Regions from separate parts of the Mesorhizobium sp. B2-5-4 genome, predicted to be linked through region 1. Evidence: predicted binding sites of a transcription regulator. Region 1 holds the regulator's gene; each other region holds the start of a gene.
What was found. Region 1 encodes LexA, which represses DNA repair genes until DNA is damaged. Its sites were predicted from a motif close to TGTTCNNNNTGTGTTCNG; they were not measured.
Positions count from the first base shown of each region.

Region 2: the regulator LexA is predicted to act here: its motif matches at 3,777-3,794, upstream of FJ492_RS22565 (metallopeptidase family protein).
Region 3: the regulator LexA is predicted to act here: its motif matches at 2,045-2,062, upstream of FJ492_RS07690 (helicase-related protein).
Region 4: the regulator LexA is predicted to act here: its motif matches at 2,840-2,857, upstream of uvrA (excinuclease ABC subunit UvrA).

Region 1 covers NZ_VFUR01000001.1:433,390-440,737, reverse strand. Annotated here, with positions in the region: gene gltX (glutamate--tRNA ligase) at 1-531, opposite strand, end outside; gene FJ492_RS02255 (ComEC/Rec2 family competence protein) at 635-3,088, shown strand; gene lexA (transcriptional repressor LexA) at 3,082-3,825, opposite strand; gene FJ492_RS02245 (GntR family transcriptional regulator) at 4,233-5,006, opposite strand; gene FJ492_RS02240 (ABC transporter substrate-binding protein) at 5,159-6,145, shown strand; gene FJ492_RS02235 (ABC transporter ATP-binding protein) at 6,204-6,983, shown strand; gene FJ492_RS02230 (ABC transporter permease) at 6,989-7,348, shown strand, end outside.
Region 2 covers NZ_VFUR01000020.1:48,799-56,146, reverse strand. Annotated here, with positions in the region: gene FJ492_RS22580 (error-prone DNA polymerase) at 1-1,296, opposite strand, end outside; gene FJ492_RS22575 (DUF6504 family protein) at 1,293-2,768, opposite strand; gene FJ492_RS29295 (hypothetical protein) at 2,710-3,753, opposite strand; gene FJ492_RS22565 (metallopeptidase family protein) at 3,930-4,352, shown strand; gene FJ492_RS22560 (DUF1737 domain-containing protein) at 4,447-4,653, opposite strand; gene FJ492_RS22555 (CoA ester lyase) at 4,691-5,581, opposite strand; gene FJ492_RS22545 (DUF4173 domain-containing protein) at 6,069-6,446, shown strand; gene FJ492_RS22540 (response regulator transcription factor) at 6,450-7,142, shown strand; gene FJ492_RS22535 (ATP-binding protein) at 7,133-7,348, shown strand, end outside.
Region 3 covers NZ_VFUR01000005.1:19,694-27,041, forward strand. Annotated here, with positions in the region: gene phbB (acetoacetyl-CoA reductase) at 1-546, shown strand, start outside; gene FJ492_RS29090 (hypothetical protein) at 644-844, opposite strand; gene FJ492_RS29095 (FAD-dependent monooxygenase) at 871-1,287, opposite strand; gene FJ492_RS28675 (hypothetical protein) at 1,199-1,555, shown strand; gene FJ492_RS07685 (hypothetical protein) at 1,694-1,930, shown strand; gene FJ492_RS07690 (helicase-related protein) at 2,229-5,660, shown strand; gene FJ492_RS07695 (RNA-binding S4 domain-containing protein) at 5,671-6,057, shown strand; gene fdxA (ferredoxin FdxA) at 6,293-6,631, shown strand; gene FJ492_RS07705 (CarD family transcriptional regulator) at 7,001-7,348, shown strand, end outside.
Region 4 covers NZ_VFUR01000011.1:150,328-157,675, reverse strand. Annotated here, with positions in the region: gene FJ492_RS16295 (single-stranded DNA-binding protein) at 1-231, opposite strand, end outside; gene FJ492_RS16290 (metalloregulator ArsR/SmtB family transcription factor) at 458-772, shown strand; gene FJ492_RS16285 (SRPBCC domain-containing protein) at 823-1,290, shown strand; gene FJ492_RS16280 (ATP-dependent Clp protease proteolytic subunit) at 1,313-1,918, shown strand; gene FJ492_RS16275 (hypothetical protein) at 2,056-2,307, shown strand; gene uvrA (excinuclease ABC subunit UvrA) at 3,007-5,928, shown strand; gene FJ492_RS16265 (DUF302 domain-containing protein) at 5,928-6,338, shown strand; gene FJ492_RS16260 (GNAT family N-acetyltransferase) at 6,335-6,799, shown strand; gene FJ492_RS16255 (DUF72 domain-containing protein) at 6,828-7,348, shown strand, end outside.

The sequences.
Region 1 (7,348 bases):
ACGCAGGATGATGAAATCGTCGAGATCCTTGTTGGGGAAACGCACCTCGCCCTGGACCCGGTCCTGCACCACCGTCTCGCCCTCGGTCGGTGCCTTGATGCGGATGGCACCCTTGACGCCGGCGGGTGCCTCCGACGGGGCGCGGTCACGCCAGTGGCCGTTGTAGCGTGGTGGCAGGCCCTTGGCGCGTGCTGCCTCGCGCATTGCCTCGAGCTCGGCTGAAGTCTCGTAGCTGTAATAGGCCTTGCCCAGGCGCACCAGCTCCTCGGCCACCTCCCGGTGGCGCGGCGCGCGCTCGAATTGGGACACCGCGTCACCGTCCCATGACAGGCCGAGCCAGGTCAGGCCGTCCAGAATGGCCGATGTGGCTGCATCGGTCGAACGCTCGCGATCGGTGTCCTCGATGCGCAGCAGCATCGTGCCGCCGGTGTGCTTGGCATAGAGCCAGTTGAACAGCGCCGTGCGCGCGCCGCCGATATGCAGATAGCCGGTCGGCGAGGGAGCAAAACGGGTGATGACCTTGTCGGGCATGGAACTCTCGGAGAACGTCTGAAGCTGAGTGCGGAGCGCGCGGACTTTCGCGCGTCGCGCGTTCATGTAGCATAGGGTGTCGAGGGCGCAAGGGGCAGACCCGATGACTGGACAAGGCCGGGGCTCGGATCGGGGCGAGGGCGCCATTGTCGGCGTCAGCGAGCGATCCCTGTTTGCGACGCCTCCTGCGATCCCGCTGCCATCGCCGCTCGTGGCTGCGCCCGCAACCCAGCCGCTGCAGGCGGATAGCCCAGCGCCAACTCCATCTCCTGCCGCACGCAGAATTGTGCGCGTGCGCCGGCAAATCGGCCCGATATCCTTTCCTCGCCTGCGTCACGGCGTGGCCAAGGCGGCGGAGCTGGAACTCGACCGGGGCGTCGCCTTCCTGCTGGTGCCGGTCTGCCTGGCCGTTGGGGCGATCTGCTACTTTTCGCTGGCGTCCGAGCCCGATTTTGCAAAGCCTGTCGCGGTCGTGGTTCTGGCGGCGGTATGTGCATTCGTCTCGCGCTCCTGGCCGAAAACCCATCTGTGTTTCATGGCACTGCTGTTGTGTGTGCTTGGCCTGCTTGCGGCGAAGGTCGAAACATGGCGAGCCGGAACCCGGATGCTGGGCTCGGAAATCTCGACGCAACTGACCGGTCGCGTGATCTCGCTCGAGGAGATGGAGAGCGGCCGCATCCGGCTGACCATGGACGTGATTTCGACCGCCCGGCCGAAACTGCGCTACGCGCCTGAAAGGGTCCGGCTTTCGGCACGCAAGATACCGCCCGAAATGACCGCCGGCTCGCATGTCACAGGCTATGCCAAACTGCTGCCGCCGACCGGCCCGGTGCGGCCGGACAGCTACGACTTCTCCTTCGACAGCTATTTCGCCGGCATCGGCGGCAGCGGCTTCTTTCTCGGCAATCCAACGGTCGTCTCCGCCGAAGCCGGTGAGATGCCGCTGCCGGCACGCGTGTTTTCAGGCATCGAAAATGCCCGCGAAGCCATCGCCGACCACATCAGGGGCAGCATTGGCGGCGCCGAAGGCGAGATCGCGGCGGCGCTGATCGTCGGCGTGCGGGCCGGCATTCCCGATGAAATCAACGAAGCGATGCGGCGCACCGGCATCTATCACATCATCTCGATTTCAGGTCTGCATATGGCGCTGGTGGCCGGCACCATCATGGGTCTGCTGCGCGGCGCCTTCGCGCTGTTTCCAGGGTTTTCCGCGCGCCGGCCGGTGAAGAAATACGCCGCCGCCGCCGCACTGTTTTCGATCGCCGCCTATCTCGTCATTTCGGGCGTCGTCGTCGCGGCCGAACGCAGCTTCATCATGCTGGCGGTGATGCTGATCGCCGTCTTGTTCGATCGCGCGGCGCTGACCATGCGCAATCTGGCGATCTCGGCGATCGCCGTTATCCTGGTTTCGCCGCACGAGGTCGTCGGCCCGAGTTTCCAGATGTCGTTCGCGGCAACCGCAGCCTTGGTTGGCGCCTATGCCGGCTGGGCCGACCACCATGCGGGAAAGACGAGGCCTCCGCCGCCAAAGCGATCCCTACCCGGGTTTCTGACGCGAAAATTCCTCTTGGCGACAGGTGGATTGGCCATGACGTCCATCATCGCCGGCAGCGCGACGGCACTGTTTGCCATCTGGCATTTCCAGCGGGTGTCGCCGCTCAGCCTGTTCGCCAATCTGGCCGTCATGCCGATCGTGTCGATCGTGATGTTCCTGGCCGTCGCTAGCGCGTTGCTGATGCCGTTCGGGTTGGATTGGCCGGCTCTCTACCTCATGGGCAAGGGCCTGACAGCGATGATCGCCATATCGGCGTGGATATCGGAGCGCTCTCCGGTCGATGGAGTCGGGCTGATTTCGCAGCAATCCGTGCTGCTGGTCACCGTCGCGTTGGTCATCGCGACGATGGCGACGACGTGGCTCCGGCTCACGGCGGTGCCATTCGCGCTTGCCGGTCTGTTGACTGTGTCGCACACGCGCGCGCCCGATGTGCTGATCTCGGAAGATGCGCGGCTGGTGGCTCTGTCGATCGGCAATGGCGAACTGGCCGTCAACCGGGAACGTCCGAACGAATTCGCAGCCGACAATTGGAAACGCGCTCTGATCTCCGAAACAATCGTCCTACCGGAAATGTTCGAGGAGACGGACGGGCAATTCGATCTTGCCACTCCCACCGACCTGCCGCTGGGATCGCCGTTCTATTGCCGCGAAGGCCTGTGCCTTGCCAGGCACCCTTCCGGCGCGATCATCGCCTATGTCGAGGATCGCAAGAACACCTGGAAGGCCTGCGCCTTCGCCGACCTGATCGTCGTCAATGACGCGACCGCCTATGACACCTGTCATAATCCGCTGGTTCTCGTCGTCACCAAACGCCAGCTCGCCCGCAAGGGGAGTGCCGCCGTTTTCTTCGATCCCCAATCGGCCACGACGCCGGCTGAGATCGAATTCGCCGTCGACGGACCATACCGGCCTTGGCACGAGCAGCGAAAATTCTCACGCGAGGCGAGGGGGCTGGCCCCCTATAAAAAGGCCGACAAGCCCGATGGCAAGCCAGTTCAGTAGCGCCTGATCAGCCCGACGAGCTTGCCCTGCACCTTGACCCGATCCGGTCCGAAGATGCGTGTTTCGTAGGCTGGATTGGCGGCTTCGAGCGCGATCGAGGCGCCCTTGCGACGGAACCGCTTCAGCGTTGCTTCCTCCTCGTCGACCAGCGCCACGATGATTTCGCCCGGACTTGCTGTATCGGCATTGCGGATGATGACCGTGTCGCCGTCGAAGATACCGGCCTCGATCATCGAGTCGCCCTTGACTTCCAGCGCATAGTGCTCGCCGCCCATGATCATGTCCGGCGGCACCGAAATCGAATGCGTCTGATGCTGGATAGCATCGATCGGCACACCGGCGGCGATACGACCCATGACCGGGATGGACACGGCTGAAACCGCATCATCGTCGTTGCCGGCCGCGGCCAGGCGGGAAGGCGCCGTCGCCGGCCTGATCTGGCGGCCGAGACTGCCTTGGCCAAGGCTGCCCTGGATGACGCTTGGCGAGAACTTCTTTGCCGCATTGAGGCCCGGCGCGATCGAGTCCGGCAGCCGCAGCACTTCCAGCGCGCGCGCCCGATTGGGTAGCCGGCGAATAAAGCCGCGTTCCTCCAGCGCCGTGATCAGGCGATGGATGCCCGATTTGGAGGCAAGATCGAGCGCTTCCTTCATTTCGTCGAAGGAGGGCGGTATCCCGCTTTCCTTGAGCCGTTCGTGGATGAACATCAGCAGTTCATGTTGCTTGCGTGTCAGCATGGCGGCCCCCAAGGCATTGAACGAAAGGTCTGACCAGAATCGAAAAAACAAACCCAGAACAAACACTATCCGTTCCAGTTGTGTTCCGCAACCGTTTAAAGTTTAATGAATTTGTTAACGCGTCTGAAGTTTTTTGCCGCGACAGCGGACTGAGGCCGATCCTTTCCACGATCGGCAGGCATTGAAATCGTTTTGGTTAATGGCCTGTGGCCTATCCACTGATGGGCCTTGGCATCAGTCTTTCGGGGGGCTCTTCGCGGGTGGATTGTACAATTTATGGATCCATTATTCGCGGAACGAAACGAAATCAAAACGCCAACGATTGGTAGCTTAGGGGCGGCGATGGACCCAGGCGTTTGGCCCACTCCGGCCAGCGCATGCCAATAGGCGTCGCGCAAGCATTGAAGTCACCCGGAACCCGCTTGCAAGCTGCCGGCGCGGGCGGCGTATTTGGTCGCGCCGCTGTCTTCGCTATGGACATAGACGTGCAGGGTATAGCCGATATGCGCCGTCATCAGCGCCTTGGCCCGCTCGACGTCACGATCGAGTGCAGCTTCCATGATCGCTGTATGGTGTTCGATCGCAATCGCTTCGCACAATGCCTCCATTGCCTCTTCATAACCGTCCTTCAGGCCAGCCGCGGCCCGCAATGTCGGCGCCAGGCCGAGAAAACGATGATGCCGTCGCAGCTGATCGGCGATGGTCGAGCGGAATCGCATGAGCCAATTGGAAGTCGCCGCGCTCAGCAGCGCCGCATGGAAAGCTTCGTGGTTCTCGTCCCATTTATCGACGGCCGCATCCGAAGGATCGTCGACCGCGGTCTTGCAACGGGAGAGCCGGTAGTGGGCGGTGACAACGGCATCCTCCCACTCCTTGCCGCCTTTTTCCATCGATTCGAGGAACAGGGGTATCTCGACCACCATCCTGGCGCGTGCCAGGTCCTCCAGTTCGGCCCGCGATACCGGAGCGACGGTAAAACCACGATTGCTGATGGCGGTGACAAGGCGTTCGGCCTCTAGCCGCGACAAGGCTTCGCGCAACGGCGTCCAGCCAACACCATAGGTGCCGCGCAGCGCACTCAGCTTGAGCGGGGCCCCGGGCATGAGGCGCGTCGTCAGGATATCGCGCCGCAACAGCTGATAGGCTGCCTCCGTCTTTGTGGAGATCGTTTGATCCTGCATCGCGGTCCACCCATGGTCTGGCAAAGAAAATTATATATGATGTTGGGGCATGGCAAGAATTATATATAATGTTTGACACGGGCCGGCGGACTGACCATGATCGCCGCAGTAGCCGCGCTGGAAGCGGCGTCGATCAAATCTGGGAGGAAATGATGTTGAAGTCGAAATCCGCTTGGCTGTCGGGTTTGTTCTTGGCCGGCGCATTGGTGGTGAGCGCCGGCAGTGCCGCCGCCGATCAAATCCGCATCGGCATCGCCAATTTTGGCGAGCATCCGCAATTGAACGCCGCCATAGCCGGCTTCAAGAAGGCGCTGACAGACAACGGCTTCGTCGACGGCAAGGACGTCGTCTATACGGAGAGCCATACCAATTTCGATGCATCGCTGGTGCCGCAGATGATCGCAAAGCTGCAGGCCGAGCAGCCCAAGCTGATCTACACCATCACCACGCCGGTCTCCCAAATCGCCAAGAAAGCGCTCGCGGGCTCCGGCATTCCGATCGTCTTTGCCGCGGTCACCGATCCGGTGGCGGCCAAGCTCGTGCCGTCGTGGGACTCGGGTGATGAAGGCATGACTGGCGCCACCGATCTTCAGGATGTTGCCGCGGTGATGGCCTTCACCAAGAAGCTGTTACCAAACGGCAAGCGTTTTGGTGTGCCTTACAATCCCGGTGAAGCCAACGACGTTGCCCTGATCGAAAAGATCAAGGCGGCGGCACCGGCCGCCGGTTTCGAGGTCGTGGAAGTCGGCATCGACAACGTCAATGACATTCAGCAACGCATCGCCTCGCTCGCCGGGAAAGCCGATGTGATCTACGGACCGACCTCGAATCTGATCCAGCCGGCGATCGCAGCTGTCTCGGCCGCCGCGCGCCAGGCCGGTATCCCGGTCGTCAACGCCGATGACAGCGCGGTCCGCAACGGCACCGTGCCGGCGAGCTTCGCGGTCAATTATACGCAGGTCGGGATCAACGCCGGCAACATCGCGGCCGAAGTCCTCAAAGGCAAGGATCCCAAGACGATCGCGCCGTCACGCCCGGCCTACAAGGACCACATGGCGTTGATCTCGCGCAAGGCGATGGCTGCGTTCGGCATCGAGATACCGGCTTCAATGGCCGATTGCGGCTGCATCGTCGACTGACATCGGCGCTGTGAGGGTGACGGCGCGGGCGCTGTCACCCCGAGGTCAGGGAGGAACGATGCTCGAGATCCGATCCGCGCGTAAAGTATTCTACAAGGGCCAGGCTGACGAGAAGATTGCGCTGGACGGCCTCAGCCTGTCGCTGGCCCCAGGCGAGTTCGGCATCGTCATCGGCTCCAACGGGGCCGGCAAGAGCAGCATGCTTAATGCCATTTCCGGCGCTCTGATCCTCGATTCCGGCCAGATTCTGATCAATGGCGCCGATGTGACTGGTATGCCGGTGCACAAGCGCGCCTCGAGACTGGCTCGCGTATTCCAGGATCCGATGCGCGGCACCGCCGCCAGCATGACGGTTGCTGAAAACATGCTGCTGGCTGATTTGCGCGGCAGCAAGCGCACCTTACGCCAGGGGCTGAACGCCACCCGCCTCGCGTCCTACAGGGAACGCCTGTCGATACTGGGCCTCGGCCTTGAAAACCGCCTCGACACACGCGTCGACCTGCTCTCGGGCGGGCAGCGGCAATCTTTGTCGCTGATCATGGCAGTCGGCGGATCGCCGGACTTGCTGCTGCTCGACGAACATACCGCGGCACTTGATCCGCGCACGGCCGAGATTGTCATGCAGGCGACGGTGCGCGCCGTCAGCGCGCTGAAGCTGACGACTATGATGGTGACCCACAACATGCAGCACGCCGTCGACTATGGCAGCCGCGTGATCATGCTCGACGCGGGCCGCGTCCTTCTGGAAGTTAGCGGCGAGGAGAAGGCGAGGGTCACGGTTATCGATCTGATCGGCCATTTCTCCGTCAAAACCGACCGCATGTTGCTGGCGAGCTGATCACCATGGGTTTTGTTCAGGACATTCTCGCCAGCTTCGTCGCAATCATGCCGGTCACCCTGGCGCAGAGCCTGATCCTGGCCTTGGTCGTGCTCGGGATCATGATCCCGTTTCGCATGCTGAATTTTCCCGATCTCACCAGCGAAGGCGCTTTTCCGCTGGGCGGCTGCGTCTGCGGCGTTCTCCTTGCCGCCGGCGCATCGCCGCTGATGGGCATCGCCGCCGCTCTTGTCGCCGGCTTCGCTGCGGGCTGCTGCACCGCCTTCATCCATCTGCGCTTCCGCATCCACACGCTGCTTGCGGGCATCCTGATGATGACGATGCTCTACAGCATCAACCTTCGCATCATGGGCAAATCCAACCTC
Region 2 (7,348 bases), on a different contig from region 1:
GCCCATCGCCTTCGACACTTCGCGCAGCGCCGAACGGCCGCGATAGCTGATGACGGCGGCGGCAAGGGCGGTACGCTTGGAGCTGTATTTCTCGTAGATGTACTGGATGACGGTTTCGCGCTTTTCGTGCTCGAAATCGACGTCGATATCAGGCGGTTCGTTCCTTTCCTCGGAAATGAAGCGCTCGAAAAGCGAATTGATCTTTTCCGGCCCCACTTCGGTGATGCCGATGCAGAAACAGACGACCGAGTTGGCGGCCGACCCACGCCCCTGGCAGAGAATATCCTTGCTGCGCGCGAATTTGACAATGTCGTAGACGGTCAGGAAGTAACGGGCATAGTTGAGGCGCTCGATCAGAGCGAGCTCTTCCTCGATGCGCTTGGTCACGGATTCAGGCACACCTGCCGGGTAGCGGTTGACTGCTCCCTCCCTTGCCAACCTTTCCAGCTCCGCCTGCGGACCGAGGCCCGATTCCGTCGGCTCGTCCGGATAATTGTACTGGAGGTCGCTGAGCGAGAAGGTCAGCTCTTCCCCGAAACGCAGTGTCTCCGCCAGCGCTTGCGGGTGCCTGCGGAACAGGCGCGCCATTTCCAGCGGCGGCTTCAAATGGCGTTCGGCATTGGCGGTCAGTTCCAGCCCCACCTCGGCGACCGGAACATTGAGGCGGATCGCGGTCAGCACGTCCTGCAGCGGGCGGCGTTCGGCCGTGTGATAGAGCACATCGTTGGTCGCCATCAGCGGTATGCCGGCGCTCTCGGCAAACGCCGCCGCCTGCTCGATCCGGAAGCGATCATGGCCGGCATAACAGGGTGAGACGCCGAGCCGCAGGGCCCTGCCGAAGCGGTCCTGGAGTTGGCGGAGCAAAGCCAGGCTGTCCTGCGCGCCGGCCGCCAGATCGGGCAGGACCGCCAGCGACATCCGGTCGCCCCATTCGAGCAGGTCGTCGCGCCGGAGCAGGGTGGCGCCCTTTTCGGTCTCGTCACGCAGATTGGCCTGGGTGAGCATGCGGCACAGATGCCCCCAGCCCTTGCGGTCCCTTGGATAGGCGAGAATGTCCGGCGTGCCGTCACCAAAAACCAGCCGGCAGCCGGGGTGATAGGCAAGCTTTTCGACCTTGGCCTGCTGCCAGGCGCGCACCACGCCGGCCACGCTGTTGCGGTCGGCGAGCCCGATCGCGGAGAAGCCCATGAGCTTGGCCGCGACCACCAGTTCCTCGGGTTTGGAGGCGCCGCGCAGGAAGGAGAAGTTCGACTGGATGCCGAACTCGGCATAGGGAATGACGGTCAGCGCGTTCATGCGAAGACCCCGTGCATGAACCAGCGCGGCGGGATCTGCGAGACGCCGTACAGGCCTTGCCGGTAGAGCCAGTAGCGGCGGCCATCGGCATCCTCGATACGGAAATAGTCGCGTGTCGATGCCGCCGGATCACCTGGCGCCTCGCGCCACCATTCGGCGGCGATGCGCTCCGGACCTTCGGCACGGGTAACGCGGTAAAGTGCACGGCGCCAACGAAAATGCAGCGGCGGTCCCTCCGGCATTTCGGTGGCCGGCACATCGATGGGCTCGGGCGCGCGGAACAGCCGGATCGGCCGTTCCGGCGGGAAGATGGTCATCGGCACCTGCATCCTGTCCGGCTTCTTCGGCGGCGTGGTCCGGCGCGGCGCCTCGCTGAAGGGGACGATGGCGACGGCGCGTTCGGGCAGATGGCTTTCCACGGGAACCGGCTGCAGAACCGCGCCCTCGCCGAGGCGGGCGCGGATACGGTCGGCGAACAGGGCGATGTCGGCGCCATCATCCACCGCCTCGCCGGTCAGATCGGTCTGCTGCGTGTCGAAAGCGGCGACGGCCAGCACCGAGAGGCGCACCAGGTCGAAGCCAAAGCCGGCATCGATATGCTGCTCGAGTGCTGCCAGCCTTTCATGGAACAATTTCCGGATCAACGAGGGTTCGCGCATCGGCCGCGAGGTGCCGAGCGCGATGCGGCTGACGGCGCCGTCGACGCGAAAGAGCAGCAGCGCCAGCGTCCGAGCACCTTCGCCGCGGCGTTCGAGGTCGGTCTTCAAGGTCGTCGCCAGCATGCCCACCAGCCGTTCTATCTCCTCCGTCAGCGTGACGGGCTCGGCGAGATGGCGTTCGACGGAAAGCGGCGCGACGGGAAGGCGCGGTGAGATCGCTTCGTCGAGACGGCCAAGCGCCTGGTCGAGGCGCTGGAGCAGCAAAGCGCCGAAGCGGCGGGCGAGCGGCGCGCGCGGCGCGGCCATGACGGCGCCCGCCGTGCGCAGCCCCACACTTTCCAGGCTGGTCCGGGTTTCCGGCGCTATGCGGAGGGCGGCCAGCGGCAAGGGGGCAAGCAAGGCTTCCTCCTCGCCCGATACAACGATGCGGCCGCCGCAAAAGCGTGCCGCCGCCCAGGCCGCCCCGGGCGTACCGGCAAGCCCGGCGCGGACGTCGAACCCCTGGTGGAAGAAGCGCGACAGGATCTCGTCCAGCATGGCGCGTTCACCGCCGAACAGATGGGTGCAGCCGGTGACGTCGAGGAACAGGCCGTCGATGCTGTCCAACGCGACCAGCGGCGTGTAGCGGTCGCACCAGTCGGCAAGGCCCGCGAGCAGGCGCCGGTCGGCCTCCGGATCGGCTTCGACGATGTCGATCGACGGATGCATGGCGCGCGCATCGGCAATCCCCATGTCCCGCTTCAGGTGCAGCGCCTCAGCTCGCTCGTCGAGGGCCGAGATGCGCTGCGCGTTGCCCTGGCGGTGGCTGATCACGAGCGGTGGGTGAGATGGCCGCGGATGATCCGGCGGCCGGGAACGCCAGGATTTCCCCAGACGCTGCCGCAGGATTCTTTCGGTCGCCAGATAGGGAAACCACAGGGACAGGATTCTCTGCCCATTCGCTGCCTCCACCGTGTCTTTCCTCGCCCCTTCTTTCCTCGAATCTGCATTCATCGGGGTTCCACTCCAGTGTGAATTGTCCAGGCAGGGCCGTGCGGCTCTTGCCGATGCTGATGGTGAAGGCGGGATAGCCGATCGAGCCGGCGAGCGGCCCGGCGACCGTGGCGCGCGGCACGGCCGGCGCCGACGCGGCGATCAGACGGACAGGCGCCGCCGTCGGTTCCGGCTCGGCCGCCTGCCGCAGCAGGAACACCGGCCGGCCGGTAGCTTGCGCCCGCGCATGCAGGCGGCGTGTCGCGGTCAGGTCGAGCCGCTGCGGATTGCCGCGGATTTCCAGGATAACGGCGGCAAGCGCGGTCATGCGGGCCGCTTCCTCGGCGACCCACAGCGCATCGACAAGCCTGGGCGCCTCGGAAAACAGCAATTGCCCGGGTTCAATGCCAAAGCAGCCATGCAGCCCCCTGGCGTAGGGAAAGCCGGCCTCGTGGAAAATTTCCGATGTCCCGATCCATAGGATGGGCAGCCCCTGCGCCCGGTTGAGGATCAGGCTGACGAGCGACAGAGCGAAGCCGGCGACGGCTCCCGCATCGCGGGTCTCCAGGCCATGGATTTCGGTCAGGGCGGCTTTCGGCAGGCCGCCGCTGAGCGCGGCATCGAGCCGCTCGATGCCGATGGGCAGGAAAGCATCCGGCAAGGCCGCGGCAAGGCCGCGCCGGACGATCGTCAGATCGCTGCCGGCGCCGGCATCAAGGGTTGCCGCCGCCGGCGCCTGCAGACGCTCGGGCAGCGTTCCCTCTATTTTCGCGATCTGGCGGCGCAAGGAAAAAACAGTCTCCCGCGCCACGGCGGTCATCGCCATGACGGTCAGCTTCCACTCACAATTGTTCCTGTTATGTTCTCTAGGATTCCAGAGGCGATCCGAAGAGTCAAGCAGAGTCATGAGGAATTTATTCCTCCCCTGGGCGACACCGGCCTATAGGCGTCATTTGCCTCGATCAGTGCGAAAGCCTATATGCCGGGATCAAAGGACAAAGCATGGCCCGCATTTACAAGACCCGCACCTGGCATGGCGAACTTGCGCCCTCGATGGAGGAACTGGAGTTCCTGGCGCTGGAGGCCTACGCCCATCTGCCGGAGGAATTTCGCAAGCTGACCGGCGAGATCATCATCCAGATCGCCGAATTCCCGACCGACGAGATCATGGACGATTTGTCGCTGGAGACGCCGTTCGACCTGCTCGGCCTGTTCGAGGGGCGCGGCATCGCCGAACGCTGGAACCCGCAAACCGGCGAAGGCCCGAACCGCATCACCCTCTATCGCCGCGCCATGCTCGACTACTGGGCCGAGAACGAGGAATCGCTGGGCGACATCGTCACCCACGTGCTGATCCACGAGATCGGCCACCATTTCGGCCTGTCGGACGATGATATGGAGAAGATCGAAGAGGCTGCTGAGTAGACCACTTTCGTCACCCTAGGGGTCTGCGCCGCCTCGCTTGGCTCCTTGCTTTACCCTAGGATGACGAAAAGAGAGGAGCCTCCGCGCTTTCCACCTACCAGTCGCTGAGCTTGGTATCCGGCCCGTATTCCTGGCCGTCGACATCCTTCACCACGGCCTGGCCGCAGCGCATGGTCTTGGCTTTCTTGTCATAGGCGTAGGTCGGCGAGCCGAACAGATGCCAGCCTTTGTTCAGCGCCGCCGTCACCTTATGGCAGAAGCTGGCGTCGTCCGGGGCGGTGAGAAAGCGGTAGAGTTTCATCGTCCAATTCCTGTCATGTATCCCAAGTCGACGAATATCATGCGCCGATGGCGGCGGCCTTCGCCAGCAGTTTTTCGGCCTGCGCCAGGTGCAGTCGCTCGACCATCCTGCCATTCAGCGCGATGACGCCCTTGCCGCTGTTTTGCGCCAGCGCGAAGGCATCCTTCACCGCGCGCGCCTCGGCCAGCGCCTGCGCCGACGGGGCGAAGGCACGGTTGGCGGCCTCGATCTGCGATGGATGGATCAGCGTCTTGCCGTCAAAGCCCATGGCGGCGGCCTGAGCGCACTCGCGCGCAAACGCATCCGGATCGCGAAAGTCGTTGAACACCCCGTCGAGCATGTCGAGGCCGCCGGCGCGCGCCGCCAGCAGCATCTGCATCAGCCATGGCAGGAGATAGGCGCGGTCCGGCGTTGCCAGCACGCCGGTATCCTTGATCAGGTCATTGGTCCCGGCAATGAAACAATCCAGCCGCGAGGCGGGGTCACGGCCGAGTTCGGCGATGGCGCCGATGTTGAGCATGGCCTTGGGGGTCTCGATCATCGCCCATAGTTTCACGGTGTCGGGAGCAAAATTGTCGTCCAGCACATCGCCGACCTCGAGCACGTCGCGCGGTGTGTCGACCTTTGGCAGCAGGATGCCGTCCGGTTCCGCCTTGGCGACGGCCGCAAGATCGTCAGTGCCCCATTCGCTGGACAGCGCATTGACGCGCACCACCATCTCGCAGCGCCGGCCATTGTGGTCGGCATCAGGACGATTGGCGAAAATGCCAGCCAGTTTTTCGCGCGCGGCGATCTTGTCGGCGGGGGCAACGGCGTCCTCCAGATCGATGATGACGGCGTCGCAGGCAAGCTGGGCGATCTTGGCCAGCGCCTTCTCGTTGGAGGCCGGGACATAGAGCACGGAGCGGCGCGGGCGGTAGGGTTCCATGTCCGATCTATGCCGCGTGTGGTTGGTCGAGGCAAGCGTCCGCCCGGTACCTGACACGCGCCAACCGCGAAAGCTTGCGCTGCGACCCTTTGGGCGCAAGGCGATGCGAGGCTTGCGCCTAGTGCCCTATGTCCGTTTGCGGCGGTTACCAGGTGGTTCCCCGCTCCGTCTCGGCTTCGCCGAGCCACCTCTGCTCCCTCCGGAGGGAGAGGGAAAGGAGCCTGGCTGGGGCGGCGCCAACGTCTGGAACCGATGGCGGGCAGCGCACCAGCCCTGCACGAAAACTGCACTCGCCTGCGGAAAACCTCCTCCGATCCGCCGCATCGCTTCCCTGCCAGCTTGCGAGACAGGCGGCATGCACAAGCGAGCAAAACCCGTCTGCCCTATCGGCTGCGCAGTGAAGGCTGGTGGCTGGTCGACCCGCCACGCGCCAAGCCCGCCGCAATTGTCATCCCCTTTGTCCGCCCGCATCGCGCTCGGAAAATCCATGGCCGCGGTCCGCCAATCTTCCGACGTTATCCCTAGCGCTTATGCCTGCTGTTTCATCAACTTCGCCGTGCTGATCGCCAACTACAATGTCGACCATTCCGTTGAAATGACCGGCCAGGGCATTCCCCTCGACGCCTGGTATCTGCGCTCGCTCGGTCCGGGCGCGTTTCCGGCACTCGATCGCTTCTTCGATCATCAGAACAAGACCCCGGACGCGGGCGCTGTCCGCGAACTTGAAGGATTGCGGGCCAGCGACAGCGTCCAGCGGAACTGGCGTGGCTGGAGCTTTCGTGACTGGCGCCTGCTTCGATATCTCGACAGCAAGGGGTCGCTCGTGCTTCCTCAGCCTTCGCTACCTTCCTTGCCGGACCGCTGACCGATGCCGCATCACATTCTTGTCGCCGACGATGACCCGCATATCCGCGAAGTGATCTGTTTCGCGCTGGAAAAGGCCGGCATGAAGACGGCTGCCGTGTCCGATGGCGCCGCCGCCCTGCAGGCGATCGAACGGCGCACGCCCGACCTTGTCGTGCTCGACATCGGCATGCCGGAGATGGACGGGCTGGAGGTCTGCCGGCGGCTGCGCCAGCGATCAGACGTGCCGGTGCTGTTCCTGTCCGCGCGCGACGAAGAGATCGACCGCATCCTCGGGCTCGAAATGGGCGGCGACGATTATGTGACAAAGCCGTTCAGCCCGCGCGAACTGGTCGCCCGCGTCAACGTCATCCTGCGGCGCGCCCGCCCGGCAGGGCCCGAACCGGTTAACGACAGGCAGTTTACCCATGGCAAGCTCACGCTAGTGCCGGCCAGCCATAGCGCCGGCTTCGACGGCCGGCCGCTTGCCCTGACCGGAATAGAATTCTCGATCCTGAAAGGGTTTCTGGCGCGGCCCACCCACGTGCTCGATCGCGACGCGGTGATGGCCAGTGCCTATGCCGGCAAGATCCATGTCGCCGACCGCACCGTCGACAGCCATATCCGCAACATCCGCGCCAAGCTGGCGGCGGTCGGATGCCTGGATGCCATCGAGACGGTACACGGCGTCGGCTTCCGGCTCGGCCGATGCGGCTGACGACCTCAAGCAAGTGGAGCGGCCGCAAATGGCGGCCGCGCCTCGCCACGGTCGTCGTCGCCATCCTGATCCTGGTCATGGCCTTGCCGCTGGTCGGCCTGTTCTTCTTCCGCCTCTACGAAAACCAGTTGATCCGCCAGACCGAGGCGGAGCTGATTGCGCAGGGTGCGGCCATCGCCGCCATCTATGCGCAGGAGGTGCGCGAC
Region 3 (7,348 bases), on a different contig from region 1:
GCTTGCGCGGCCGGGATCAAACAAGTCGAGGCCGACCTCGGCCCTGTCTCGGTACTGGTCAACAATGCCGGCATCACCCGCGACGCCATGTTCCACAAGATCACCCGCGAGCAGTGGAAAGAGGTCATCGACACCAATCTGTCCGGTGTCTTCAACATGACCCATCCGCTGTGGAGCGGCATGCGCGACCGCAAGTTCGGCCGCGTCATCACCATCTCCTCGATCAACGGCCAGAAGGGCCAGGCCGGTCAGGTCAATTACTCCGCCGCCAAGGCCGGCGACATCGGCTTCTCGAAGGCGCTCGCCCAGGAAGGCGCCCGCGCGGGCATCACCGTCAACGTCGTCTGCCCGGGCTACATCGCCACCGAGATGGTCAAGGCGATAGACGAGAAAGTGCTTAACGAACGCATCATCCCGCAAATCCCGGTCGGCCGCCTTGGCGAACCGGAAGAGATCGCGCGCTGCGTCGTCTTTCTCGCTTCCGAAGACGCCGGCTTCATCACCGGCTCGACCCTCACCGCCAACGGTGGCCAGTACTTCGTCTGATCAAACCGTGTAGCCAAATCTGAAAGTGCCGGCAGTTCCGCCGGCGCTTTCATTTTTGATGCTCGCCCATACGGACACGGAAGCGGGCGCTGTCGATTCATGCGACCAGCTTAAGTCCGCTTTTCGTGGACTGCTTGCGTACACCCGATTGTGATGGTGCCGGCAGCTTGGCCATATCGGCCCGGCTGAGACCTGACAGCTTCAGTGAAATCTTGCGCTTGGCGATCGGGTTGATATTGACGAAGCCGAGGACGAGGTTGCGCAGGAAGCGCCGGAACGGGGTGCGCGTGAGTGCCATGCCGGTCAGCCTGCCCGCGAGGTCAATCACTTCCTGCGCTGGACGGCGAAGCGTCTCGTAAAGGTCGAGTTCGCTTTCGCGCGGATGCCGTTGATCACGTCGCCGAGTACTTCTCCCAGCACCACGGCATCGATCAGAACGGTGTTCATGCCTTGACTGCCGGCGGGGCTGTGCACATGGGCAGCATCGCCTATGACGAACAACGACCGATGGCGATAGGACTTGGCGATGCGATGATGAACGCGAAAACGTGTACTCCAACTCAGGTCGAGCACCTTCGCCGGGCTGCTTCGCAGCAAGGATGAGCTGTTCGCCAGGGCGGCGCTGTTCGACCTGCAACTGCCCGCAACGCAGGTGACCGACCGGGCTTCCATCGGCGACGCAATCATCCGGCGTTTTCTTCGCACTTGGGAGAATTCTCCCAGCGCCACCGGCATGGTCATTCTGCTGCGCTCGGCTGCGTCCAATGAATTCGCCGCGGAGAAGGTGCGCGACGTATTCGCCACTCAGGTCCGGCCGGTTGTGGCACCGTTCGGCGACCCCTCCGACGCCGGCCGGCGCGCCGGCCTCGTCGCCAGCCAGTTGCTGGGTCTGGCGACGTGCCGATATCTGCTGCGGTTGCCGCCCGTCGTGGCCTTATCGCACGAAGAAATCATCAGGGATGTCGGTCCGGTCCTGCAGCGCTATGCAACCGGGGTGGATACATCCTGAACCGGCGGCGAGCATTGCTGTGCGCATGATCACGACATTATCGGACCTCCCAACCCGACATGTCCTGTTCCGGCACGCAAAGGTTAATGGCGGCAGCGCGTCTGTGCGAAACCCTGTGGTCAAGCCTGTGGATTCTCGGTGGATAAGCTGTTCACAACACAAGATATTGGGGGAACAAAAGGAGAAAAAACCGCTGACGCTGATTTGTCGCCGATTCGTTCCGGCTTTGAGCGCAATGTTAACATTAATGGCCGCGATCGCCTGCTATTCCTTAATGTCGAGTTCAGAAAGATTAACGATTTCATAACTTTGAGCGGGGCATACCGATCCTCCCGCATCCTTCACAGGCAAAGATTAACGGCAAAGCCCGCCTAGCACAAAACGGGCCAATCCGGTGATTCAGCATGTGGTGAGACTCGAGGTCCCAAAATCCATATCTAGCCGTGAACAAAAGCTGAACCTGACGGAGTCACCGATTCGTCGCTGATTCGTTCCAGACTCGTTCCAACTGTTAAGCAGGGGCTGATTTGCGGGCTGACGCGGACGTCTTCGGAAACCGGTTGGAACATTCCGCTTTCGCTTCGCGCCCGAAATCCCTATGTGTCGGCTGTCATACGCGCCGTCCAGGCATGCTCCCGACCACGAGAGGCCAGAAAGCCTTATTTCCGAGCCGATGAACATCCAGCAGAAACACACCGAGCCGCTGATCCTGTCGGGCCGCGACGTGACCGCAGTGCTTGGCCCCACCAACACCGGCAAGACCCATCTCGCCATCGAGCGCATGGTGGCGCACGAAACCGGCGTCATCGGCCTGCCGCTGAGGCTGCTGGCGCGCGAGGTCTACACCCGCGTCTGCGAGAAGGTCGGCGCCCACAAGGTGGCGTTGATCACCGGCGAGGAGAAGATCCAGCCGCAAGGCGCCAAATATTCGGTCTGCACCGTCGAAGCCATGCCGCGCGAGACCGACGCCGCCTTCGTCGCCATCGACGAGGTGCAACTGGCCGGCGACCTCGAGCGCGGCCATATCTTCACCGACCGTATCCTGCATCTGCGCGGCCGCCAGGAAACGCTGCTGCTCGGCGCGGCCACCATGCACGGCATCCTCCAGCGGCTGCTGAAGGGCGTCTCGGTGGTGACGCGGCCGCGGCTGTCGCATCTGGCCTATGCCGGCTCCAAGAAACTGACCCGCCTGCCACGGCGCACCGCGATCGTCGCCTTCTCCGCCGACGAGGTCTACGCCATCGCCGAGCTGATCCGCCGCCAGCAGGGCGGTGCCGCCGTCGTGCTCGGGGCGCTGTCGCCCCGCACCCGCAATGCCCAGGTGGCGCTGTTCCAGTCGGGTGATGTCGACTACCTCATTGCCACCGACGCGATCGGCATGGGGCTTAACCTCGATCTCGACCATGTCGCCTTTGCCCAGAACCGCAAGTTCGACGGCTACCAGTACCGCAATCTGACGGCGGCCGAACTCGGCCAGATCGCCGGCCGCGCCGGCCGGCATCTGCGCGACGGCACGTTTGGCGTCACCGGCCAGGTCGATCCGCTCGACGAGGATCTGGTCCAGAAGATCGAGGGCCATGACTTCGACCCGGTGAAGGTGCTGCAATGGCGCACCGCGCAATTCGATTTCGCCAGCCTCGATGCGCTGAAGCGGTCGATCGAAACCAACGCCCCAGTCGAGGGCCTGACACGCGCGCTGCCGGCCGTCGATGCACAAGCGCTCGAACATCTCTCCCGCGACGAAGGCATCCGCGCGCTCGCAACCAACGCCAAACGTGTGGCGCTGCTGTGGGAAGCCTGCGCGCTGCCCGACTATCGCAAGATTGCGCCGGCCCAGCATGCCGATCTCATCGCCTCGATCTACATGGACCTCGCCCGGCATGGCCATGTCGACGAAAATTACATGGCCGAGCAGGTGCGCCGCGCCGACACCACCGAGGGCGACATCGATACGCTGTCGCACCGCATTGCCCAGATCCGCACCTGGACATTCGTGTCGAACCGGCCCGGCTGGCTGGCCGATCAGGCACACTGGCGGGAAAAGACGCGCGAAATCGAAGACAGATTGTCGGATGCGCTGCATGAGCGGTTGACGAAACGCTTCGTAGACCGCAGGACTTCCGTCCTCATGCGGCGCCTTAGAGAAAATACCATGCCTGAAGCCGAAATCAGCCCTACCGGAACCGTCCTTGTCGAAGGCCATCATGTCGGCGAGTTGCAAGGGTTCCGCTTCACCGCCGACCAGACCGCCGGCGGCGAGGACGCCAAGGCCGTGCGCACGGCCGCGCAAAAGGCGCTGGCCGCCGAATTCGAGGCACGCGCGGAGCGCTTCGGCGCCTGCGCCAATGGCGATCTCGCGCTCGGTTCGGACGGCACGCTGCGCTGGATCGGCGCGCCGATCGGCACGCTGGTTTCGGGCGAGGACGCGCTGAAGCCGCGTCTGGTGCTGCTGGCAGACGAACAGCTGACGGGCCCGGCGCGCGACAGGGTCGCCGCGCGCGCCGAACGCTTCGTCAATTTCCAGATCGAATCCCTGCTGAAGCCACTGGTCGACCTGAAGAATGCCGAGCAGATTTCCGGCATCGGCCGCGGCATCGCCTTCCAGCTGGTCGAGAATTTCGGCCTCATCAATCGCCGCGACATCGCCGAGGAGATGAAGTCGCTCGACCAGGAAGGTCGCGCGGCACTTCGCCGGCTCGGCGTGCGCTTCGGTGCCTACCACGTCTTCGTGCCGGCGCTGATCAAGCCGGCCCCCGCCGGACTGGTGACCTTACTCTGGGCGCTGAAGAACGACGGCAAGGACAAGCCTGGCTTCGGCGACGTCGTCCATGCGCTGGCGTCGGGCCGCACCTCGGTGGTCATCGATCCGGCCTTCGACAAGGCGTTCTATAAGCTTGCCGGCTACCGCAATCTCGGCCGCCGCGCCGTACGCATCGACATTCTCGAGCGGCTGGCCGACCTGATCCGCCCGGCGACCAACTGGAAGCCCGGCCTCGGCCAGCGACCGGACGGCGCCTATGACGGCCAGTCTTTCATGGTGACGCCGCCGATGATGTCGATCCTCGGAGCCACCGCCGACGACATGGAAGAGATCCTCAAGGGCCTAGGCTATCGCGCCGAGCCGAAACCGGCTGCTGAAGTCAAGGCACGGCTGGAAGCGCAGGACACTGCCGCGCGGGAAGCCGCCGCAGCCAAGCAGGCAGCCGAAGAGGCAGCTCGCGCGGAACAGGCCAAGGCGGCGGAAGAGGCGGCAGTGGAAGCCGCAGTAACGGAAGCCGGCGCTGTAGATGCGGCCGCGGAGGTCGAGGGTTCGGCAACGGCAGCCGCCGAGGCCGCCATCGAAGCTCCGGCCGAGGTCATCGCGGAAACGGCAGCAGAGCCTGTCGCGCAAGAACAGGCGGAAGCCACGGCCGAAGTTGCGGGCGAACAGGCGCCGGTAGCCGAAGCCGCCGTTGAACCGGTCGAGCCGGCGCCGGTTGAACCGCAGACCGAACCTGAAACTGCCGAGATTGACGCCGCGCCCACAGAAGAGAACGCCGCAGCGGCGGAGCCGACCGTCGAGGCCTCCGCGCCGACGGAAGCCACCGAACCAGTGGCAGTTGCGGACGCTGCCGGCGAACACGCGCAGGAAGCCGAAGCGCCAAAGCCGATCCTGTTGTGGCGCCAAGGTCGCTTTGACCAGCGTCCGCGCCATCGCGACGGCCGCAACAACCGCCCGCAGAACGGACAGGCGCGCGGCCGAGGCAATGCGACGGCCGATGCCGCCGGTGCACCGGCAACAGGCGCTCCCGCGGACCGTCCCGCCCATGAAGGACGCCGCGACGGCGCCGGCAAGCCACGCTTCGACCGCTCGAAGTTCAAGCCCAAGCCGCAAGGCGAAGGCGCTGAGCGTCGCGATGGCCGCCCGCAAGGCGAGCGTCCCGAGCGCCGCGAAGGCCGGCCCGACTGGAAGGGTGGCAGGCCGGAAGGCAAGGGCCCCGATCGCGGCAAGGGGGGCGGAAAGCCCGCCTTCCAGCCCAAGCCGCGCGAGGAGCGCCCGGTGCGCTTCGACCCGGATTCCCCCTTCGCCAAGCTCGCAGCCTTACGCGACCAATTAAAGAAGTAGGCTCACTTCGATGGTTGCTGAAGACCGCCAGCGCATCGACAAATGGCTGTTCTTCTCGCGCGCGGTGAAATCGCGATCGCTGGCGGCCAAATTGGTTGTAGCCGGCCGCGTGCGCATCAATCGCGACAAAGCAGCGCAGGCTTCCGATCTGGTCAAGCCAGGCGATGTGCTGACCATCACGCTCGACCGGCGTATCTTCGTTTGGAAGGTGCTCGGCGCCGGTGTGCGGCGTGGCCCGGCCGAGGAAGCTCGCACACTTTATGAAGACATGTCGCCGCCGCTCGCACCCAAGGCCGACGCCCTTCCCGATGCTATCCCTGCGCAGCGCGAGGCAGGCAGCAGCCGCCCGACCAAAAAAGAGCGCCGCCAGACCGACCGATTGCTCGGTGAAGATTGAGCCTTGTCGACCAGACGCGGGGGTGTGTTTCCCGAGGGCAAAGACAAACAAAAAACAGAAGCGGGAGCGGCAAACGCGACGGCCGGTGGGGCATGTCAGGCCCTCGTGGCACCGGCCGCCTGGAATTCCATTCCCAAACCCTGGCGCCGCTGGGAATGGCTACCCTTGCAAGCGGCCGATAAAGGCGTTACCTCACAAAAAAGCCAACAAAAACGGGACATCCCGGAGCCGACCGATGACCTATGTCGTGACCGACAACTGCATCAAATGCAAATATATGGACTGCATCGAGGTCTGTCCGGTCGACTGTTTCTACGAGGGCGAGAACATGCTCGTCATCCATCCCGACGAGTGCATCGACTGCGGCGTCTGCGAGCCGGAATGCCCGGCCGACGCGATCAAGCCCGACACCGAGTCCGGCCTCGACAAATGGCTGCAGATCAACACCGAATACGCCGAGAAATGGCCCAACATCACCGCCAAGAAGGAGCCGCCGGCCGACGCCAAGACCTTCGACGGAGAGGCCGGCAAGTTCGAGAAATACTTCTCCGCCGAGCCGGGCGAAGGCGATTGACAACGCCGCTGTAAAGGCTCGTATGACGCAGCGTAACAGGCCCGTCGGATTAACCGCCTTGACAGGCGGCGATTGGTTGTGGCCTTCGCTTACACAGCAAAACCTTGATTCTTCCGACTTTTTGTGTTACATCAACAAAACATGCCGGTGACACAACGTCGATTTATGGCGCAGACGCCCCAAATCACTGAAAGGTGAAAATCCCATTCCGGACCAGAGCGATCTGGGCCAGGCGGCTGCAGTTCGTGCGGTTTGCCGGTCCCGGCCTTTCCGGTGGGTTCATCTGTTGTGCGGCTAATGGTCGGTGACCCCGATCACGCGAGTTCAGCCGGCACCGCCGCCGGCCCACAACAAGGAGTTCAGGGCGTAATGGCAACGATCACCCCGCAGAAGAAGTCCACTGCCGCGCGTCACGGTTTCAAGACCGGCGAGTACATCGTCTATCCGGCGCATGGCGTCGGGCAGATCGTCTCGATCGACGAGCAGGAAGTGGCCGGCCACAAGCTGGAACTGTTCGTCATCGACTTCCAGAAGGATAAGATGCGCCTGAAGGTGCCGGTCGCCAAGGCGACCTCGATCGGCATGCGCAAGCTGTCGGAAGAGGATTATGTCGAGCGCGCGCTGAAGGTCGTGCAGGGTCGCGCCCGCGTCAAGCGCACCATGTGGTCGCGCCGTGCCCAGGAATACGATGCCAAGATCAATTCAGGCGACCTGATC
Region 4 (7,348 bases), on a different contig from region 1:
CTTCATGCCCTTCTTCAGATATTGCTCGGCCACCTTGGCAATGCCCTCATTGAAGATGACGACATTGTGCCACTCGGTCTTTTCCTTGCGCTCGCCGGAATTCTTGTCGCGCCAGCTTTCCGAGGTGGCGATGCGGATGTTGACGACCGGCTCGCCCGAATTCAGGCGGCGGATTTCAGGGTCCGCCCCGAGATTGCCGACCAGAATGACCTTATTGACGCTACCCGCCATGATATTTCTCCGCGCTCATCCGAAACAAATTTTTGTCGCAGCACCTTACAGGCTGCCGATATTGGCCGCCTGCCAAGGCTGGCTTTTCCCACAAGGTTTTTGTTCCCTTTTCGTTCCTATGTGCATTGCCCCCAATTGTCAAGGAATGGCAGCAATGCCCGAACGCTGCATATGGGTCTCAAAACAGTGCTTGCCAAATCGATAAGTATCGACTTATGCTTTCGTCATGATCGAAGCAGAGATTTTCCGCGCCTTGGCCGACCCGACGCGCCGCGCCGTCTTCGAGCGTCTCGCGGCGAGCGAGATGAGCGTGTCGGAACTGCGCAGCGGCCTCACGGTGTCGCAGCCGGCCGTCTCCCAGCATCTGGCGGTGTTGCGCGGCGCTGGCCTGGTGGTCGAGCGGCGGGCCGGCCGCAACGCCTATTATCGCGCCGATCCGCAGGGGCTTGCCCCGCTGCTCTCCTGGATTGAACGCTATCGGACGTTCTGGCCGGAACGCATTGAAAAACTGAAGGCCGTTTTGAAGGACATGGATCAATGAAAGACGGGCGATCAATGAAAGACGGGCGATCAATGAAAGACGGGCGATCAATGAAAGACGCAAACCAAACCAAGGTCGCTCCAGAGGCGCTCGAATTCGAATACGACCTTGCCGAGCCGCCGGAAAAAGTGTGGCGGGCGCTGACCGTGCCGGAATTGCTCGCCGCCTGGATGATGCCGAACGACATCAGTCCGCGGACCGGCAGCCGCTTTGCCTTCGCCGGGCCTGACGCGCCGATCGAATGCGAGATCCTCGACGCCGAGCCCGAGCGCCTGCTGCGCTATTCCTGGCGGGAGCAGTCCGACGATGCGGCGCAACCGCTCGACAGCACCGTCACCTTCACACTCGCCCGTACCATTTCCGGCGGCACGCATCTGCGCATCGTCCATGACGGCTTTGCCCGCAAGGCGATGCCCGCTGTTGCGATGGCGGGGGCCGGCTGCCGGCTTTCGCTGCGCGGGGCCGGAAAGCCTATTGCCGCGAACACACCACGCCTTCTGCTGCCGCGCGCGGCCTGAACACGGAAATCGGAGAAGAGAAATGAGTGGTGTTGCCAGCCTTGTGCCGATGGTGATCGAGCAATCGAGCCGCGGCGAACGTGCCTTCGACATTTTTTCGCGACTGCTGCGCGAGCGCATCGTCTTCATCAACGGCGAGATCAACGACGACGTCTCGGCGCTGGTCTGCGCGCAGCTTTTGTCGCTGGAATCGGACAATCCCGGGAAGGAGATCTCGCTCTACATCAACTCGCCGGGCGGAATGGTGACCAGCGGCTTCGCCATCTACGACACGATGCAATATATCAGCTGCCCGGTCTCGACCGTGTGCATGGGCTTTGCCGCATCGATGGGATCGTTCCTGCTGATGGCAGGCTCGGCCGGGCGCCGCATCGCGCTGCCGAACGCCACCATCCTGCTGCATCAGCCGCTGGGCGGCTTCCAGGGCCAGGCTTCCGACATCCAACGGCACGCCGAACGCATCGGCCAGACCAAACGCCATATGACCGAACTCTACGCCCAGCATTGCGGCCGCAGCTATGAAGAGGTCGAACGCACGCTCGACCGCGACCATTTCATGACTGCCCGCGAGGCCCAGGCATGGGGCATTGTCGACCATGTTTTCGACACCCGCAAGAAAGCGGCGTGAGGCAGAGCCCCAGATCAAATCCTGCTAGGTGTCGAAGATTTGACGATATCGGTCTGGTTCCGGTGGCGGCAGGTCCCTATAAAAGAGGAATGACCGACACTCATCGACCCAGAACATCGCACCGTGTCACCGGCGCCATGGTGCTCGCAATCGTCGGCCTTGCGTCCAGTTCGGCACTTGCCGACGACGCTTCATCGTCAGCGCGAAAGAGCGCCCTGCCCGGCGTGGCCGGCGACTATCGCATCGCCAAGCCGGCCCCGGTGCCCGAACCCGACGACGCGTTCCCCAGCAGCGGCAATGGGCAGTTCAAGATCGGCAATACGGATGTCAGGATTTCCGGCAGCATCACGGTCGATGTCGGAGTTGGCGGGATCAAGCCGCCAAGGTAGGCCGAGGTCGGAGGCCTGCGAACTCAAGCCCACGCCCAAAAACAGCCCCGCCGTGCCTTGGGCAAACGGACGGGGCTTTTTGTTGGATTCTTAATCCATGCTTCCCGGGAGTGTACTGCCGGCGTTTGATTTCGGATGCTTCGCGGCATTCAGCCGACGATCCGACCAATAGTCTCTGATTTTGACGAATACGGCAGGTCACGGTTTGTCGGGTGGCGCAAACGCCTGCTCTGGCACTTATGCCTGCCGCGGCTCCAGTGACAACTGAAGCCCTGGGGGACTATCCGGTGGCGTCATGCTCCGCTCCTGTGTCCGTTGCGACATCGTCGTGGCGAAGCGCAATCGCAAATGCCTGCGGCGTCTCGCAGGCCGCCTTGGGGCGGCGAGGCCATCGAAAGACGGCCAGCTTCGCTGACTTCCGAAGACTGCTCCCGTGAGTTGGCCGCGTCAACCATCAATAGCCGGTTACGGAAAAATGTGATCACCGGAAGGTTACGTCCAGGTCAGTTTCCGCACAGTTTTGTCAGGAGCATGTTCGGCCTTTGTTCTTTCCGCTTGCCCCTTCGCGCGAAAGACGGTTAAACGACTTCTGTCGGGAGTTGTGGCGTCTCTCGACGTGGCGGCAAAAAGACCTACATAGGGGATGGCTAGGAAAACCCGCCAATCCCACGAATTCCAGATCTGAGGCGGCGACCGGCGATGGCCGACCATAAATTCCTTTCCATTCGCGGGGCGCGCGAACACAATCTGAAGAACGTCGATCTCGACCTGCCGCGTGACAGCCTGATCGTCATGACCGGCCTGTCGGGCTCCGGCAAATCGTCGCTGGCCTTCGACACCATCTATGCCGAAGGCCAGCGCCGCTATGTCGAAAGCCTCTCGGCCTATGCACGGCAATTCCTCGAAATGATGCAGAAGCCCGACGTCGACCAGATCGACGGCCTGTCGCCGGCCATCTCCATCGAGCAGAAGACCACGTCGAAGAACCCGCGTTCGACGGTCGGCACCGTCACCGAGATCTACGACTATATGCGGCTTCTGTTTGCCCGTGTCGGCGTGCCCTATTCGCCGGCCACCGGCCTGCCGATCGAGAGCCAGACGGTCAGCCAGATGGTCGACCGGGTACTCGCGGTCGAGGAAGGCACGCGCCTGTTCCTGCTGGCGCCCATCGTGCGCGGCCGCAAGGGCGAGTACCGCAAGGAACTGCTGGAATTGCAGAAGAAAGGGTTCCAGCGCGTCAAGGTCGACGGCGTCTTCTATGAAATCGCCGACGTTCCAGCGCTGGACAAGAAATACAAGCACGACATCGACGTTGTCGTCGACCGCATCGTCGTGCGCGGCGACCTTGCCACGCGTCTCGCCGACTCCATCGAGACGGCGCTGAAGCTGGCCGAAGGGCTGGCGGTGGCCGAGTTCGCCGACAAGCCGCTCGACGCCAGCCAGACCGGCGAGGATTCGGTCAACAAGTCGAAGAACGAGACGCATGAACGCATCCTGTTCTCGGAAAAGTTCGCTTGCCCGGTGTCCGGCTTCACCATTCCGGAAATCGAGCCCAGGCTGTTCTCCTTCAACAACCCGTTCGGCGCCTGCCCGACCTGTGACGGTCTCGGCAGCCAGCGCGCCATCGACCCCAACCTCGTGGTGCCCGACGAAAACGTGTCGCTGCGCGACGGCGCCGTCAGCCCATGGGCGAAATCGACCTCGCCCTATTACTCGCAGACGCTCGAGGCGTTGGGCAAGGCGTACGACTTCAAGCTCGGCGACAAGTTCAAGGATCTTTCCGCGCAAGCCCAGGAGGCGATCCTGCGCGGTACCGGCGAGCGCGAGATCACCTTCCAGTATGATGACGGCCTGCGTTCCTACAAGACCACCAAGACCTTCGAAGGCGTCATCCCCAATCTCGAACGGCGTTGGAAAGAGACCGAATCCGCCTGGATGCGCGAAGAAATCGAGCGCTTCATGTCGGCGACGCCCTGCCCGGTCTGCAAGGGCTACCGGCTGAAGCCCGAAGCGCTGGCGGTGAAAATTGCCGGCAAGCACATTGGCGAGGTGACGGAACAGTCGATCCGCAACGCCGACAAATGGTTCACCGACCTGCCGGCGCAGCTCAACGACAAGCAGAACGAGATCGCTGTCCGCGTGTTGAAGGAAATCCGCGAGCGCCTGCGCTTCCTCAACGATGTCGGGCTCGATTATCTCACTTTGTCGCGCAATTCCGGCACGCTGTCGGGCGGCGAAAGCCAACGCATCCGGCTGGCCTCGCAGATCGGCTCTGGGCTGACCGGCGTGCTCTATGTGCTGGACGAGCCGTCGATCGGCCTGCACCAGCGCGACAACACGCGCCTGCTCGACACGCTCAAGCATCTGCGCGACATCGGCAACACGGTGATCGTCGTCGAGCATGACGAGGACGCCATCCTGCACGCCGACTATGTCGTCGATATGGGCCCCGCCGCTGGCATCCATGGCGGCGAGATCATCGCCCAGGGCACGCCCCAGCAGGTGATGGCCAACCCCAATTCGATCACCGGCAAATATCTGTCGGGCGCACTCGAAGTGGCAACGCCTGGCGTGCGCCGCGAAGCCAAGAAGAACCGGCGGCTGAAGATCGTCGGCGCGCGCGGCAACAATCTGAAGAACGTCACCGCCGAAATCCCGCTCGGCACGTTCACCGCCGTCACCGGCGTGTCCGGCGGCGGCAAGTCGACCTTCCTGATCGAGACACTGTTCAAGGCGGCCTCGCGCCGCATCATGGGCTCGCGCGAGCATCCGGCCGAGCATGACCGCATCGAGGGGCTGGAATTCCTCGACAAGGTCATCGACATAGACCAGTCGCCGATTGGGCGGACCCCGCGTTCGAACCCCGCCACCTACACCGGCGCCTTCACGCCGATCCGTGACTGGTTCGCGGGTCTTCCCGAAGCGAAGGCGCGCGGCTATCAGCCGGGACGTTTCTCCTTCAACGTCAAGGGCGGCCGCTGCGAGGCCTGCCAGGGCGACGGTGTCATCAAGATCGAGATGCACTTTTTGCCCGACGTCTACGTCACCTGCGACGTCTGCCACGGCAAGCGCTACAACAGAGAGACGCTCGACGTCCTGTTCAAGGGCAAGTCGATCGCCGACGTGCTCGACATGACCGTCGAGGAAGGCGTCGACTTCTTCGCCGCCGTGCCTGGCGTGCGCGACAAGCTGGAGACGCTGAAGCAGGTCGGGCTGGGCTATATCCACATCGGCCAGCAGGCGACGACGCTGTCCGGCGGCGAGGCGCAGCGCATCAAGCTGGCCAAAGAACTGTCGCGCAAGGCAACCGGCAAGACGCTCTACATCCTCGATGAGCCGACCACCGGCCTGCACTTCCACGATGTCGCCAAATTGTTGGAAGTGCTGCACGAACTGGTCGACCAGGGCAACACCGTGGTCGTCATCGAGCACAATCTCGAAGTGATAAAAACCGCCGACTGGGTGCTCGACCTCGGGCCCGAAGGCGGTGATGGCGGCGGCGAACTGGTCGCCTCCGGCACTCCGGAAGCCATCGTGCGCGAGAAGCGCAGCTACACCGGCCAGTTCCTCAAGGAGCTTCTGGAGCGGCGCCCTGGAGGCAAGCGCGAAGCGGCGGAGTGATGACAGAGGATGGTCTCATCACGGTCCAGAGCCGCTTTGGCGTGACCGAAACCATCGACCGCCTGGCTGAGGTGGTCAAGCGCGCGGGACTGCTTGTGTTCGCGCGCATCGATCACCAGGCCGGCGCGCGCGATGTCGGCACCGCGCTGCGGCCGACGGAGCTTCTGATTTTCGGCAACCCGAAGGGCGGCACACCGCTGATGCAGGACCAACAGCTTGCCGGCATCGACCTGCCGGTGAAGGCGCTGGCCTGGGAGGATGAAGAAGGCAAGGTCTGGCTTTCCTACACTGACGTCCATTGGATCGCCGAACGCCACGATCTCCGTGACGCCAGCCGCGATGCCGTCGCTGCAATTGCCGCTGGCATGGAAAAGGTGATAGCGGCCGCTGCCGGAATGGATCAATCATGAGGCTCGCTGGCCCAGAAGATCTCGCCGCGATCGTGACGCTGACGCAAGCGGCCTATGCTCCCTACAACGCCATACTCGACGCGCCACCGATCCCCGTTACCGAGGATTATGCGCCCCGTATCGAGCGCGGCGAGGTCTGGCTACTTGAGAGCAGCAATGATCCCGCCGGGCTTATTGTCCTTGAACGACACGAAGACCACGCCATGATCTTCAGCGTCGCCGTCTCCCCTGCTTTTCAGGGCAAAAAACTCGGCATAGCACTGCTCAATCACGCGGATGAACAGGCGCGTCTGTGGGGTTTGCCGGAGGTGCGGCTCTACACCAACGCCAAGATGGAACGGAACATCGCGCTCTACGCCGCCTATGGCTACCGTGAAACAGGTCGCCGGCCCAATCCCTATCGGCCAGGGTGGATACTGGTCGACATGGCCAAACCCATCGACAGGCCCACCGCGGTCTGATCGCTTTTAGAAATCCGGGAGGACGACAATGAGCACATCGGGAACAATCCGCGCGGGCATGGGCGGCTGGACCTTCGAGCCCTGGGACACGTCCTTCTATCCCGAAAAACTGTCGAAGGCGAAGCAACTGCAATATGCCACACGGCAGGTGCCGAGCATCGAGGTCAACGGCACCTATTATTCGAGCTTCAAGGAGCCGACCTTCGTCAAATGGGCCAACGAGGCGCCGGACGGTTTCGTCTATTCGCTGAAAGGCAACCGCTTCGTCACCAACAGGCGCGTTCTCGGTGAAGCCGGTGAATCGATGATGCGTTTCCTGGGTTCCGGCGTTGCCGCGCTCGGCGACAAGCTCGGGCCGATCCTGTGGCAGTTCGCGCCGACGAAGAAGTTCGATCCGGACGATTTCGAAGCGTTTCTGAAGCTGCTGCCGGAAAAGCAGGACGGCGTCGCGCTGCGCCACGCGCTCGAAGTCCGCAACGACAGCTTCATCGTGCCGGAATTCGCCGCGCTCGCGCGCAAATACAAGGCGGCGATCGTCTATGCCGACCA